DNA from 3 places in the Lysinibacillus sp. BSL11 genome. Region 2 is predicted to be linked to each of the others. Evidence: predicted binding sites of a transcription regulator. Region 2 holds the regulator's gene; each other region holds the start of a gene.

Region 1 (5,498 bases), on a different contig from region 2:
TAAATGCATGCTCTAATGCTTCCGCCTCAGGAATTGGATTTGCGATGACAGCGCCACCTTTTAAGCCTAATTGCCATTTCGCAGATAGCATTGCTGCAATTTCTTCTGGCGTATCTAATTGGAAGTTTACATCAAATCCACTTTGACGTGTGTAGAATGCTGGCAATTCATTCGTACCATAACCAACCACTGGCACACCTTTTGTTTCAAGATATTCTAATGTAAGACCGATGTCTAAAATAGATTTTGCACCCGCACAGATAACGGCAACATTTGTTTGTGCTAATTCTTCTAAATCAGCAGAGACATCCATTGTTGTTTCCGCACCACGGTGTACACCACCAATACCACCTGTAACAAAGATTTCAATACCGGCAAGCTCTGCACAGATCATTGTCGCTGCAACTGTTGTAGCACCTAATTTTTTCGTTGCTAGTAAGTAGCCTAAGTCACGACGTGAAGCTTTTGCAACACCTTGAGCATTACCGAACATTTCAAGCTCTTCATCTGATAGACCAATTTTAATTTTTCCATCAATTAATGCAATTGTTGCTGGGACTGCACCATTATCGCGAATAATTTGCTCAACTTCACGCGCAGTTTGCACGTTTTGTGGGTATGGCATACCGTGTGAAATAATTGTTGATTCTAATGCAACGATTGGTAGACCTTTTGCTTGTCCTGCTTTTACTTCTTCTGATAATACGATGAAATCTTTCATGTTGTTATTCCTCCATTTCATTTTTCAACAAATCTACTGATAATTCAGGTCTTACTGTATAAGGAGATGCCAATGTATTTTTTGCATTGGTTAATCCAGCATCAATACATGTCTCAAAAGATTGTCCAGTCAGCCAACTGTGTATGACAGCGCTGACAAAGGCATCTCCTGCTCCTGTCACATCTTCAATTTTGTCAATTACTTTAGCGGCAAAATGACGAGGGGCAATCGTTGTAGACTCTGCATAAACGCCCTTGCTGCCAGCCGTGATAATGACATGCTCCGCACCTAATTGTAGGAGCTGTTGTAAAGCTTTTTCATAATGGGTAGCGTTTTCAATTTTATGTCCAACAATCGTTTCCGCTTCATCTGTGTTACAAATAAACCAAGTTACGCCTTGTAATGTTTCAGGTAGTCGATTCATTTTGGGCGAAGATACTGGCACAATGACAAGTGGAATATCACGAGCAATGGCTACTTGCTGGATATACGCTACTGTTTCTTTTGGGCAGTTTAAATCCAAAATAAAACAGCCCGCGTTTACAAGCATTGTTTCATGTTTTTTCAACAAGGTAGGTAACAGAAGGTCGTAAACCTCCATATTTGCTACAGCTAGTGCTAGCTCACCTTGTTCATCCATGATGGCAGTATAAGAGCCTGTAGTAGCCTCTGCAAGCTGCTCTACATAACGTAGATTCATAAAGGATTCCGAAGCCTCTTGGATCACTTGCCAATCAGCATCCTTACCTGCCGTTGTCAGTAACGTCACTTGGTGGTTTAATCTGCCTAAGTTTTCAGCAATATTTCGACCAACACCACCTACACTAAAGGAAGAACTGGCTGGGTTAGATGTTCCAAATTGAACATTGCCCTTGACATGGAATTTGCGGTCTAAATTAGCTCCACCGATGCAAATAATTTCATTTTCTTCGGGTAATATATAAGCACGACCTACAATTTTTCCTTGCTTCGTTAAACTAGACACTAAATTAGCAAGCACAGGACGCGACAGATTCATTGCATCTGCCATTTCTTGCTGAGACATAAACGGATTCTGGCGAATTAAAGCAAGCACCGCCTGTTCTCTTTCATTCATAGCATCACCTTTTATTATATTTGTTTATATTATAAACTTTTGTTTGTGCTATGTCAAAAGATTCTTTATTAAAAAAGTTGAACCTCATCTTACCGAGGTTCAACTTATATTTGTTTATGCTGGCTGAGGTGTTTGTTTTTTAACAATGATAACGAATAAGCTGGCCATTGCACAAAACATTCCTGCAAGGAAAAAAGCCCATGTATAAGAGTTAAAAAGTTTATAAATTAGCCCTCCACCATACGCAGCAACCGCCGCTCCTGCTTGATGTGAAGCAAATATCCAGCCGTAGATAATACTGCTTTTTTGCATACCAAAAATTTGTCGTGTCATACTGATGGTTGGTGGCACTGTAGCAATCCAATCTAGTCCGTAAAAGATCGTGAAAATCGTTAATAAAACAAATGATCCTTGTGCGAGTGCGTAGGGAAGCAATAATAGAGATGCGCCTCTTAACAGGTAATACCAAAACAATAACCACCGATTATCGAAGCGATCAGATAACCAGCCAGACGCAGTTGTACCTAATAAATTAAAAATGCCCATAAAAGAAAGGAATGATGCGGCAGTGACTAAAGGAACGCCAAAGCTAATACAATAAGAAACAAAATGAGTACCAATTAATCCGCTTGTCGATAGCCCACAAATAAAAAAGCTACCTGCTAAGAGCCAAAATGCTTTAACCTTAATCGCCTCAAATAAACCTTTAAAAGCCATAGCTATTGGATTCTTCTTTTGCTGTATTGGTTGTTCCTCTATAGCCTCCTCTTGTCCATAAGGAGTTAATCCTATATCCTGAGGTCTATTTCTTATAAAAAGTGCAATCATGAAAAGCATTATGATACTAAGGAGTAGCATTAATGTGATGGCCCATCGCCAAGAATAGTGTTCAATAATGATAGCTAGAACTGGTAATAAAATTAACTGGCCCGTGGCTGTACTTGCCGTTAAAATACCAACCGCTAACCCTCTACGTTTTACAAACCAATGATTCGCCACATATGGGCTAAGGACAGTTAAAAAAAGACTTGCCCCAAGACCAATAATGCCACCCCAAATAACGATTAGCTGCCAGGATTCACTCATCAAAAATGTTAAAGTCATTCCTAATACTAAAGTTGCCATGGCACCTAGCATCATTTTCTTTAAGCCTATAACTTCAAGCAACGCAGCCATAAATGGTCCAGATATGCCATATAAAAACAAACTTACAGCAAAAGCTAATGCAATAGTTGAACGATCCCAGTGAAATTCTTTTTCAAGAGGTTCGATAAACACGCCAGATGATGACATCGTAATCCCTGCGACAATTATCGAGAAAAATGTGACGATTAAAATAAACCAACTATAATGAACACGCTTCACCTCAACACCTTCTTTTCTTTGATAGACTACAAAACATGTATATACATGTTTAAGTCTGCTTATTTCATTTATATGTATATACATGTATAATCATAGTAATCGTTCATAAAGCTGTCAAGAAGGAATTTCTAGTTATTGGGTGTATACTTATAGTTAGTAGAATCCCCTTAAAGGAGTACTGTCGATGAAGAAACAACTTAAAGATATTGATTATACACAAATTTGTGTTTGTGCAAACCTTAGAAAAAAAACAAGGGTTGTCACGCAATTATATGATAAATTGCTACAGCCTACTGGTTTAAAGGTTACACAATATTCGATGCTTGCTCATATCGACCTTCAACAAGCTGTCTCAATCAGCCGTTTAGGTGAAATTTTGCAACTCGATCAAACCACTGTAACACGTAATATTAATCTATTAAAGCAACATGGCTATGTTGAATTAAAACGAGATACAAATGATGCTCGCACAAAAAAAATTACGCTCACTGAAAAAGGATTAGAAAAGTTGCATGAAGCCGCACCTATTTGGCAAGGCATTCAAGATAGAATTATCGAGGATATTGGAACCGAAAAATACGCAGATTTCTACGATACATTGCGAACAATGCAAAAAATTATTCAAGCCTATGACGAAGTATAAAAAAAGCGCCTACAGTGTAGGGCGCTTTTTGCAATGATCTTAATATTGAATAAGTGTTTTAATATTTAAATCGCCAAGCTTTTCGCGACCATTTAATTCTTGAAGTTCGATTAGGAATGCGCAGCCTACTACCTGACCACCTAATTGTTCTACTAAACGCACTGTTGCTTCAACTGTTCCCCCAGTTGCTAGTAAATCATCACAGATTAACACCTTTTGACCAGGCTTAATCGCATCGTGATGCATTGTTAATGTATCTTTTCCATACTCTAAACCATAGTCGGCACTAATAACCTCTCGCGGTAATTTACCTGGTTTACGAACAGGTGCAAAGCCAATTTCAAGTGCATAAGCTACTGGGCAACCGATAATAAACCCACGAGCTTCAGGTCCAACTACAATTTCTGCGCCTACTTCTTTAGCATATTCTACAATTTGATCTGTTGCATATTTGTAGGCAGGCCCATTATCCATAATTGTCGTAATATCTCTGAAAGTAATGCCTTCTTTTGGCCAGTTTTCAACCGTTGTAACGTATTGCTTTAAATCCATGTTCTTGCTCCTCCTACGAAACGTTATACGTCCGTTTATGTTAATCGTTCATCAAACCAATGTTTTAATTCTATATAAGGAGCATAAACAAGCTTTTGCTCCATTTCAATCTGTTCTGAACGTTGTTTGTAAGACGGTGCCTCTGTTAGTGCTTGTTTTGGAGCATTCACGTTGACAGTCGTCAGTCCACACTCCATTTTAACAAAATCAAGCTCAAAAAACACCTGTGTCATAAATTTTAATGTATCTAATGGCCACCCCGTATGCTTCGCTAAATCTGCGATATGCATATCAAGCGGAAAGGCTGGTCGATTTTTCAAGAACTTATAATACCAAGCAAATTGCTCACGAGTAGGTAGACCACTGAAGTATTGCGAGTCAGGCATATAAAAATGAGCATAAATACGTGAAGGTGCTGTCTTCTGTAAAACGTCCTCTAGCTTTTGAACATTGTGTGGCAAGTCTAAGAGCACGATGTAATCACTTTGTTCAATATTTGAAAGGACTGGGTCAACCAGTGTAATAGGTGCACCGATTAATGATTGATAATAGGTCATCGTTTCTGGACGAAAGGCGATAAACCGAGCCACGTCCTTCGGTACCGTATTCAGCCATCGAGCTGTTTGACGGATACCACGAATATCAAATAACTGCCATTCTGTAGTTTGGACATCCTCGATCATAAATTGGGCTTTTTTACGTCCCTGCCATTCGTTAATTTGCAAATCGCCTATAAAGGAAACTTTGATGCCATACGTTAATTCATCATGTAAATGCCCTTTGTTAAAACCAACACTATCCAATTTGTCATAGCCGTTTGTTATTTCCATTTTAATATGATTCTCGCCCGCTCCAATTTTACGCATGGAGGCGATTTCTACATCCTCCAGCACATACACAGGTTTAGGAAAATCTGTGCCAAATGGTCCTAGTGTTGAAATTTCCTCAATAGCATCCGCTGAAATTTCGTCTATGCTGAGCGGTATATCAATATGCACTACAGGTGTTAATTGCTCCTCTGTTAAACAGGCTCTTGCTTGAGCATCTAGGCGAGTACGTAGTTCATCCACATGCTCTAATGATAAGGTCATACCTGCAGCCATAGGATGTCCACCAAAATG
Region 2 (5,498 bases):
CCTTTCCAGGGTGAAGAGCAGCTTTACTCACTTTCGTTCGCTCAAGGGTCTCATCTGTGACGCTGGCTCCTCTCCAATCAACCATTCTGCAAAATGTCTTTACTTCATACTAGCAGAGCAATCAAATAGTCCAATATCTGTATTCTTAGGGGGATGGGATTTTTATTTTCAATGTGGAAAAGTGATGCGTGTCTCCCCCTCTATAAAGAGTAGTGAACACCTTTACTTTATCTGAAAACATTTGCTAAAAAAGATAAATATTTATGGATTGGAGTGGAGGGCTACTTAACTCCCGTGGGATAGCGAAACAGGCGAAACTCTAAACGGAGCGGTAGCGGAGGAAGCGATTTAGTGCTCGCCAACAGGAAAGCAAGTAGCCTGCAACGGAAATCCATTTCTACCCTTTAATTGACTGTTTTGTTTTTCACTAAGAAATGTCCAATTAATTGGACATCCATTGTATATGTCTAATACTTTGGACAAAATGGAGGGATAATTCTGAAGAACATCATCAAAATTTTAAGAAAAAAATTAGGCATTACACAAGCTGCACTTGCAAAAGAATGTGGAGTTGTGAGACAGACGATTAATAGCATTGAAAATGATAAATATGATCCGACTCTTGAATTAGCTTTTAAGATTGCTAAGGTTCTTAATAGCCGTATTGATGAGGTGTTTATTTATGACTAAATTTCACCCAAATTATATGATTACAATGAAGGACTTCGTGAAAGAACACTCGGCAATTTTAAGAAAACAAACTCAAGAAGTGTCGATACCAGTGACCACTGAGGATCGAAATACCCTCCTAGCCATGCTACAATATCTGAAAAATAGCCAAAATCCAACGCTAGCAAAAAAATATAAGCTTCGCCCTGGAAGTGGACTCTCTGCTAATCAAATTGGCGTAGATAAACGAATGTTTGCTGTACTCTTTGATGACCAAGAAATGATGCTCTTTAACCCTAAAATAATAAGTCATTCCATCAATATGATTTATCTACCGGAGGGAGAAGGCTGTCTATCTGTAAATCGACCTGTTCCTGGTTTTGTACCGAGATATGAGAGAATTAAAGTCAAAGCTTATGACATCGATGGACATGAAATCATTGTACAGTTACAGGGCTATGGGGCCATCGTTGTACAGCATGAAATCGATCATTTAAATGGCATCATGTTTTATGATCGAATAAATAAAGAGCACCCTTTCCAACTGCCTAGTCATGTTATCATCGAAAGCTTTTCTTCCCTTCAGTAGTTTTTTACAGAAAAAAATTAGCAGGAATATTATTTTCCTGCTAATCTTTCTTGGTGCTCTTGGAAACGACGATGTACAGTCGCCTTACTTACCTCAAAGCCTAACCCTCTAAGCGTTATAGAAATTTCTTCAAAGGTAAATCCACGTTTGCGTAGCTTTACAATTTCCTCTACAGGTAGATCTTTACGCTCCTGCCCCTGCGGATTACCTCGGTTCGATAAATTATTTTCTGGACGATAACCGTTTTCTACAGCACGTCGCATACCTCGTCGAATTTTAGCATTATGAATTCTACGCTGATATTCCTCTACAATCGCTAAAATTTCAAGCAGCATCGTATCCATTTCATTTAATTGGACTGGGCCTGCATCACGCATAGAAAAAACGTCAGTTGCTGACTTTTGTAATAAATGTAATACAGCCATCCTTGCATTGCCTCGTCCTAAACGAGTTTCATCTTGGACAAAAAGAGCATTAATGTTCTTATCTTTTATAAAATCAAGCATTTCTAGTAAGCCTTCACGTTCTACATCATAGCCACTATGTTGATCTTTGAACACGCCCTTCACCGCATAGCCTTGCTCTGTAGCATAGCGCAGCAACTCTTCCTGTTGGCGCTCTAATGAGGAGCTTTGTGTTTCTTTTTCGGTACTTACGCGACAATAGACAACAGCCGATAGTTGATTATTTATCATTGTTCATTTCTCGCAATTTCGATAGTATTGATGGGACTGGCTTGATCACTCACTACAGGAATAACTAGAGATTTTCCTGCTACAATTTTAATATCTGCTAGTTCATTTTCAGTTTTTACAAGCTTTATCCAATCATCAGTACTCATTTTACCACGATATTGCTCGGCTAACGACCACAAGCTATCCCCATGTTCGATTTGAATTTCTGCGTAACTAACTTTTCCTGGATCAGTAATGTAAAGGTATGCTGCAAATAATAAACAAGCTCCTATTAAAATTGAGATATGTGTGTTTTTCTTCAACCATGTCATAATCATTACCCCTTTTTAAGAATGTTTGTTCGGAATGTATGTTCCCATAATAAAGCGAACAAACGTTTTTGTCAAACACTTTTCGAACCTATGTTTGCATACATGTTCGCATTCTGTTATACTATCAAATAAGAAGAATGATTTTAGAAAAAAGAGGTGAGCACTCATGAAAAAAGTTTCGAAAAGACAAGAGGACATTTTAGCTTTCATTAAGGAAGAGGTACGAGCTAAAGGATATCCACCATCAGTACGCGAAATTGGTGAAGCAGTTGGACTTGCTTCCAGTTCAACTGTTCATGGACATTTAGCTCGATTAGAACAAAAAGGCTTTATTCGTCGAGATCCAACAAAGCCACGCGCAATTGAAATTTTAGAGCCTGAAGAATCCATCCAAAAGCAACAGGTGATCCATGTTCCACTTGTCGGGAAGGTTACAGCTGGTTCTCCAATTACAGCAATTGAAAACATTGAAGAATACTTCCCATTACCCGATACGTACGGCACAAGTGAAGATCAATTGTTCATGCTAGAAATTATGGGAGAATCAATGATTGAAGCTGGGATTTTAGATGGAGATTTAGTCATTGTAAAACAAAAGGCAACAGCTAATAATGGGGATATTGTTGTAGCTATGACAGCTGAAGATGAAGCAACTGTAAAACGTTTCTTTAAAGAGAAAAACCATTTCCGTTTACAGCCTGAAAATTCTTCTATGGAACCTATTATTGTCGATCAAGTTTCTATTTTAGGACAAGTTGTAGGTCTTTACAGACGTGTACATTAACGATTAAAGCAGGTTTTGAGGATTATGTTCCTTCTAAGAGCATGTATCCTCTTTTTTACGCAAAAAAAGAATCCACATACGATTGGATTCTTTGTACAATGCCTCTTCTAAGCTTCCTTCTTAAATTTTAAGCTCGCTTCCACAAAGGCTGAAAATAGCTTTTGCGCACCCTCATCTCCTGCTATGGCTAGTTCCTCAGGATGCCACTGAACAGCCAAGCAAAATGGCATCTCCTCATGAACTACCGCTTCGATAATACCGTCGTTAGATTTTGCCGCTACTTTTAATTTTTCTGCTAAAACATTCACCGCTTGATGATGAAATGAATTCACTGCTATTTTCTCTTGTTCAACGATAGTCGCTAATAGATTGTCAGCAATAACCTGAACAGAATGGGTAGCTACAGCTCGACCTGATTGCTGCATATGTTGAAGTAATTTAGTGCTAAAATGATCACTATCAATATCCTGATATAAAGTACCACCTAAAGCAACATTTAGTATTTGAATTCCTCGACAAATCCCGAAAATAGGCATTTTCCGTTGGAATGCGGCTTCAATTAATGCTAACTCAATCGTATCTCGCGCTGGATGAATTTTTCCAAGCTTTAATGAAGGCTCAGCCCCGAATAGAAATGGGTGCACATCATGACCACCAGATAATAATAATCCGTCTGTAAGGGCTAAAATCTGTGCTGCCTCTTCTTCTACCCCAATTGGAATAATCAATGGAATTCCACCAGCTTCAATGATGCTTTTGCTGTAAGCCACATTTAATCGAGAGGATAAATCATCCTCAACAAAGGCTGTAATACCAATAATCGGTTTCACTTGCTTCCCTCCACATTCCTGAAAATTGAACAATTACCAAAAGCTTATATACCAATTGATTAATAGATCGCCATAGAAATAAACAATAACTGCGGCCAATGCAATAGATGGCCCAAACGGAATGGGTGTTTTTCTCCCCTGTTTGTTTTTCGATAACATGGTAATCCCAACAATCATACCAATAACTGCTGCTAAAAATAGTGTTAACAGTGTATCAACCGTACCCAGAACGAGACCAATTAAAAAGAATAATTTAATATCGCCTCCACCCATGCCACCGTTCGATAGCACAGCAATGATATATAATATGCCAAAACCAACCACAGCACCCACAAGAGAGTCCCACCACGGTGTTATTGGTGACAGCACTCGTCCAATAGCTAGCACAGGTAAAAAGAATACTAACACCTTATCAGGAATTAGCATATAGGCCAAATCTGACACAACGATAATAACTAATAAGGAGATAAAAAGGAACGCTACTATCAATTCTATGCCCCAGCCTAGCTGCCAATAAGCAAAGGCAAATAATACACCTGTCATTAATTCTATGACTGGGTAAACCCAAGAAATTTTATTGCCACAACCCCGACATTTTCCTCCTAAAAATACATATGACAAAACTGGTACTAAATCAAGCGCCGTTAGTCGTCTCTGACATTTCGGACAATGTGAAGGAGGATGTACAATCGACTCCTTCTGTGGTACACGTAAGCCAACTACATTATAAAAAGACCCAAAGACAAGTCCAAATAAAAAAATAAAGATCGTATAAGCCATTTCCAATTTCATGTCCTCCTAAACCAATAGGCGCCCATACAAATGAAGTATGGCGCGCCTATAAAATAAAGTTATTGTTGTTCTTCGTAATAGAACGTCGTCACTTGCACTGTTGCCTTTAACGTAAGATCTGCATCTTTCTCAAGCTGTGCCTGCTCTCCAGGCAATTTAAATTCAATCTTATCGGTTTTCATGACACGCTCTAATTGTTCAACCTCCTGTAAAAAGCTTTCAAGAGAATTAAAATCAAGCGCACCCACCTCTAATATAAAAGTAATAAGCTTTAAATTAGCTGGTAAAGAGTCCTCCGAAAGAGAGGCAATCGGTGTAGTACTCTCCTTGTTCTCCTGATCACCATTGACCTCTGCTTCAGCCTGCTCCAACATATTGAGGTCATTCGATACATCTGAAGGTGTCACAGTGCCGTCCTCACCTTGAACCGTTAAAGACAGTATACGAGTTCCTGTCACCTCTTCAATCTCAGCTAAATCAAGAATAATCTTTTCAACGGCTCTTGTGGCAGGTAGCTTTTGTCTTAAGGCTAATATATTGATAGTAGACTGTCCCTGCTCCTTGTCTAATTGTGCTAGTTGTTCTTTGACATTAGCTAATTCTTGCTGCACCTGCAATACATTACTCTCTTTTTCATTCACTTCATTCAATTTTGGTGACAGCAAATAATAATACAGCGCAAATAAAATAGCAGCTATCAGCGCAAGTAACAAAATCATAGATGAATTTTTACTACTCGTTAATTTATTCATGAGCGTCGTCCTCCAGCTAAATACATAAAATCGATTGTCGCTGTGATAGACACTGAATATCGCGGTACTTCTTTAA
Region 3 (5,498 bases), on a different contig from region 2:
CGCTGTAATATGTAACCCTTGCCAACCTTTTTGATGGCCTTTTGTAAATCGCTTTCTGTCCAAGCATATTCAATGATTTCTTTTTTTCCAGTACCTTTTGAGACTTTATAAAGCGGCGGTAGTGCGATATAGACCTTCCCAGACTCAATAAGTGGACGCATATAACGGTAGAAGAATGTTAATAGCAAGACTTGAATATGTGCCCCGTCCGTATCCGCATCGGTCATGATGACTACTTTATCGTAGGCAGAATCCTCCACCGCAAAATCCGTACCAACACCTGCTCCAATCGCATGGATAATCGTCGAAATTTCTTCGTTTTTCATAATATCTTGTAGTTTGGCTTTTTCTGTGTTGATTACTTTCCCGCGCAATGGCAGAATCGCTTGGAATGTACGGTCACGACCTTGTTTAGCAGAGCCACCCGCAGAATCACCCTCGACTAAATACAGCTCATTTTTTGCTGCATTACGTGACTGAGCTGGCGTTAATTTTCCAGATAGAATCGTACTACCCTTTTTGTTTTTCTTGCCATTTCGTGCATCCTCACGCGCTTTACGAGCTGCTTCACGCACTTGCTGCGCTCGAATCGCTTTACGAACAAGAGAAGCTGATAACTCTGCATTTTCCTCTAGCACATACAAAATTTGCTCAGACACTACGCTATCCACAGCAGAACGAGCCTCACTTGTCCCAAGCTTGCCCTTTGTTTGTCCTTCAAATTGCAGTAAATGCTCTGGAATACGAACAGACACGATCGCTGCTAAGCCCTCACGAATATCTGTCCCCTCAAGGTTTTTATCCTTGTCCTTTAACAAGCCAATTTTTCTTGCATATTCATTAAAGACACGTGTCAATGCTGCCTTTGCACCCGTTTCATGTGTACCACCATCACGTGTACGGACATTATTAACGAATGATAAAATCGTTTCTGAATAACCATCGTTATACTGGAAAGCGAACTCTACTTCGATTTCATCCTGTACGCCTTCTACATATTTTACTGGATGAAGGACATCTTTTTCCTCATTCAAATACGCAACGAAAGCCTCGATGCCATTCTCATAAAAGAACACATCGCTCTTGCCCTCCTCGCGCTCATCAATTAATTCAATTTTTAAGCCCTTTAATAAAAAGGCTGATTCGCGTAATCGTTCTGCTAACGTATCATAATTGAATTTTGTGACAGAGAAAATTGTTTCATCTGGTAGGAAATGAACAAGCGTTCCTGTCTGCTTGGTCTGCCCAATATTTTCAAGTGTTGTGACAGGCTGTCCTCCATGCTCAAAGCGTTGACGATACTTTTTACCATCGCGATGAATTGTCACCTCTAAAAATGTTGAGAGCGCATTCACAACGGAAGAACCAACACCATGTAAACCTCCACTTGTTTTATAGCCACCTTGACCAAATTTGCCACCAGCGTGTAACACAGTAAAAATAATTTCTGGTGTCGGTTTGCCCATTTTATGCATACCGGTTGGCATCCCACGTCCAAAGTCGCGCACACTCATACTTTGATCTTTATGAATTGTGACAATAATATGAGATCCAAAGCCAGCCAGTGCTTCATCTACCGCATTATCTACGATTTCATACACAAGGTGATGAAGTCCACGGCCATCCGTCGAACCGATATACATGCCAGGTCGTTTGCGTACCGCTTCTAATCCTTCTAATACTTGTATAGCGTCATCATTATAGACGCTAGGTGACTGTTTATTCGTCAAAAAAATTCCCCTCCAAAAAACAAACACATGTTCTATTTATGTTCTCATCCTAATAATAATAGCATTTCCTGTCAATAGCTAGCGACAGGTCCAATAAAATTTTAAAATTTGCTCACAGTTTTGATTATTTTTATCAATAGTAAACATCTTCAACAGTTGCTTAAAATTGGTATTTGAGCAAGACAGACTGCTTCTAGCTTCCATCATCATTTGACGCATTGAAGCCTACTAAGTTGCAAAATATAGTTGTGATGCTTGCAAATAGAAGCACACTACCTCGTGCCTTGCGATTAAACAGGATAAAGTTAGACTTCTATTCTACCAAAGGAATGAGCGATTGACAAAATTGCCATTTTGCCTATATTTTTATAAAGGTTTTAGCGCTTCCTACAAATTTATGTCTAAAAGCCAAGTCCTCGCTAATAGATTCTCTTTTGTATTGATTCAAGACTTCGGATGAAATCTCCTTCTAACATTGTAGATTAGCAAGAAAAAGTGTAAAATACTTGTTACAAACTATTAGTACCAAGTGATGGACTATGAATGAAAGGAGTCCAACTATGATCAATGGACTTATTATTTTATGTGCTTATCTAATCGGCTCTATACCTTCTGGATTATGGATAGGCAAAATTTTTTATAATACCGATATTCGTGAACACGGGAGCGGTAATCTTGGTGCAACCAATACTTTTAGAACATTAGGGAAAAAGGCTGGTATTATTGTTACGATAATGGATGTCTTAAAAGGGACTGCCGCTGTCTTACTCGTGACACTTCCCGTTTTCTCTGATACTACACTCCACCCTTTATTACTGGGGCTTGTCGCCGTAATCGGTCATATGTTCCCAATCTTCGCCAACTTCCGTGGTGGGAAAGCTGTGGCAACGTCAGCGGGTGTATTATTAGGCTATTCTTGGCCACTCTTTGTCCTACTATTTATTACCTTTATTGTGACATTAAAAATCACAAAAATCGTCAGCTTAACATCAATGATAGCCGCTTTAGTAGCGCTTATCTATGCAATCGTTTATTATTTTATAACAGGTGACTTTGCATTAGGCATCTTGGTAGCCTTTTTATTTACCTTTATTATTTATCGTCACCGTGCCAATATTGCTCGTATTAAAAACGGCACCGAACCAAAGGTAAAATGGCTGTAGGAAGAGAGGAGCATTTGAAATGAATATTGCATTGACAGATGAAGCCCTACAATGGTTCAAACATGAAATGGAAGTTGAACCTGGTGATACAATCCGTTTTTATGCACGTTATGGTGGCTCAAGTCCGTTTCATGAAGGCTTTTCACTAGGCATGACACGTGAGGAACCTATTGCCATAGGTGTGCAGACAGAAATTGATGGTGTTATCTATTATATTGATGAGAAAGATCTTTGGTTCTTTAACGATCACAATTTACATGTTGATGTTGATACAAGTAAAGATGAATTACAATACGACTATCGTACATAAAGCAGTCTGTCCTTTCAATAGATGAAAGGACAGACTGTTTTTTATTTATTCCAAAACAAGACACACAAAAGTCGCAAGGGATTTGATATTGCCACAAATAGCTAGATTTTTCATATCTCTTTCGTTTATCTCTCAAAAAAATTGTCCATTCTAAAGGTAATGAACGACCAATTGAGGAGGAAAACACATGTCCATGTCTAACCATAACGAGACCTCCCCATCCCATACAACGAACGATTTATTGTATACTTCCCTATCTAAAAATATAAAAATCATTCAACAGTCACTAGGGCATAGTAATGATATTATCATACGGGAAATTGCGATTGGAGAGACTGCCCCCCATAGCCTCGCCATAATTTCCATTGATGGCTTATCGGATAAAACGACTATTTCTGATTCTGTTATCGATAAACTGATGGCAAATATTGAAGAAGAACAAGATATTGAAATAACAACAATTAACCAATATGTTCGGAATTCCTATTTAACAGTAGGCGATGTCACGAATATCGAGCATTTCACAACACTCTACAATGCTATTCTCAATGGTGAAACGGTTATTTTATTAGATGGCTTTGCTGAGGGGATTGTGACAAGTACAAGAAGTGCCAAGGATCGAGCTGTCACAGAGCCATCGACGGAATCCGTTATTCGCGGACCGAGGGAATCCTTTACGGAAACCTTGCGTACGAATACAGCGCTCATTCGTCGCAAAATAAAAAGTCCGAATCTCTGGATTAAGTCCCGTGTAATTGGAGATGTGACACAAACAGATGTAGCGGTGATGTATATAAATGGCATCGCCAGTGACAAAATCGTCGCAGAGGTATTGGCTCGATTAGATCGTATCAATATTGATGGCATTTTGGAAAGTGGCTATATTGAGGATTTTATTCAAGACTCAAAAAACTCTATGTTTCCAACCGTCTATAACTCCGAACGTCCTGATGTCATCGCAGGTGAATTATTAGATGGCAAAGTGGCGATTCTAGTTGATGGCACACCTTTTGTCTTAGTCGTACCAGCGCTATTTACATCCTTTTTACAATCAGCAGAAGATTATTATCAGCATTGGATGATTAGCTCACTTGTACGTATATTGCGTTTCTTTGGTATCAGTCTAGCATTAGTAGCACCATCCTTGTATGTAGCGATTACTACCTTCCACCAAGAAATGCTACCAACACCCATGTTAATTAGCATCGCTTCACAAAGGGAGGGCGTACCCTTTCCTGCAGTGGTAGAAGCGCTTATTATGGAGGTTGCCTTTGAGGTCTTAAGGGAAGCTGGACTTCGTATGCCTCGAACAATCGGTCCTGCGGTATCCATTGTAGGTACTTTAGTTATTGGTCAGGCAGCAGTTGATGCAGGGGTCGTTTCCGCTGTAATGGTAATCATCGTAGCCCTAACAGCGATTTGCAGCTTCCTATTCCCTGCCTATGGCTTATCGAATACGATTCGGGTACTACGTTTCCCATTAATGATTTTAGCTGCTATGTTTGGTTTATTCGGTGTAATGTTTGGCATTATGCTAATTATTCTTCATCTATGTAGCATTCGTTCATTTGGTGTACCTTATTTAAGTCCATTCGCACCGTTGGTACTACAGGATCAGAAGGATGCATTTGTGCTGTTCCCGCGTAGAAAATTACTTACACGACCTCGTTTAGTGAATCAAAAAAATATTGTTAGAGGACATAACTATATCAATGTAAAAGGCAGGAAATAACTTCAGGATAAATGAGGAATAGAATATGGCAAAATTAAACTGGATTTGCTTACTATGTATCCTCACTTTACTGTTAAGTGGTTGCTGGAGTAAGCGAGAATTAAATGAATTAGCCATTGTCGTAGCACTAGGCATTGACAAAATAGATGAGGAATATGAAATTACAGTTCAAATTGTCGATCCTAGTGAAGTCTCAGTGCGACAAGCTTCCACTCAACGCTCACCTGTCGTTAGCTATCATTCGAGAGGCGAAACCATCTTTGAGGCGATTCGAAAAATGACGACCATCGCTGCTCGAAAGCCCTATTTTGCCCACCTTCAAGTGGTTGTTTTAGGGGAAGATCTTGCTAAAGAAGGCATGAGTGATGCACTTGATTTAATTGTAAGGGACCATGAATTTCGTAAGGATTTCGACGTCATTATGTCTCACGAAGCAACAGCGAAGGAAGTATTAAATGTACTAACACCTATCGAAAAAGTTCCTGCTAATAAAATGTTAAATTCCCTGGATGTCTCTGAAAAGGCTTGGGGCTCCACAATAGCTGTTAATATTGATGAATTAG

What was found. Region 2 encodes LexA, which represses DNA repair genes until DNA is damaged. Its sites were predicted from a motif close to CGAACATATGTTCG; they were not measured.
Region 1: RCJ95_RS01990 (carbohydrate kinase) is a predicted target of LexA. The motif match lies at 1,850-1,863, and genes of this name have one in related genera.
Region 3: parE (DNA topoisomerase IV subunit B) is a predicted target of LexA. The motif match lies at 1,751-1,764, and genes of this name have one in related genera.

What each region holds. Positions count from the first base shown of each region.
Region 1 covers NZ_JAVGCX010000001.1:391,886-397,383, forward strand. Annotated here, with positions in the region: gene RCJ95_RS01985 (pseudouridine-5'-phosphate glycosidase) at 1-721, opposite strand, end outside; gene RCJ95_RS01990 (carbohydrate kinase) at 726-1,817, opposite strand; gene RCJ95_RS01995 (MFS transporter) at 1,932-3,182, opposite strand; gene RCJ95_RS02000 (MarR family winged helix-turn-helix transcriptional regulator) at 3,367-3,825, shown strand; gene RCJ95_RS02005 (adenine phosphoribosyltransferase) at 3,865-4,377, opposite strand; gene recJ (single-stranded-DNA-specific exonuclease RecJ) at 4,413-5,498, opposite strand, start outside.
Region 2 covers NZ_JAVGCX010000002.1:276,354-281,851, forward strand. Annotated here, with positions in the region: gene RCJ95_RS04075 (helix-turn-helix transcriptional regulator) at 499-690, shown strand; gene def (peptide deformylase) at 683-1,258, shown strand; gene RCJ95_RS04085 (YneB family resolvase-like protein) at 1,288-1,953, opposite strand; gene yneA (cell division suppressor protein YneA) at 1,950-2,264, opposite strand; gene lexA (transcriptional repressor LexA) at 2,431-3,048, shown strand; gene RCJ95_RS04100 (gamma-glutamyl-gamma-aminobutyrate hydrolase family protein) at 3,156-3,878, opposite strand; gene RCJ95_RS04105 (prepilin peptidase) at 3,912-4,664, opposite strand; gene RCJ95_RS04110 (hypothetical protein) at 4,730-5,422, opposite strand; gene RCJ95_RS04115 (PilN domain-containing protein) at 5,419-5,498, opposite strand, start outside.
Region 3 covers NZ_JAVGCX010000007.1:20,596-26,093, forward strand. Annotated here, with positions in the region: gene parE (DNA topoisomerase IV subunit B) at 1-1,730, opposite strand, end outside; gene plsY (glycerol-3-phosphate 1-O-acyltransferase PlsY) at 2,291-2,893, shown strand; gene RCJ95_RS09525 (HesB/YadR/YfhF family protein) at 2,913-3,203, shown strand; gene RCJ95_RS09530 (spore germination protein) at 3,391-4,935, shown strand; gene RCJ95_RS09535 (Ger(x)C family spore germination protein) at 4,961-5,498, shown strand, end outside.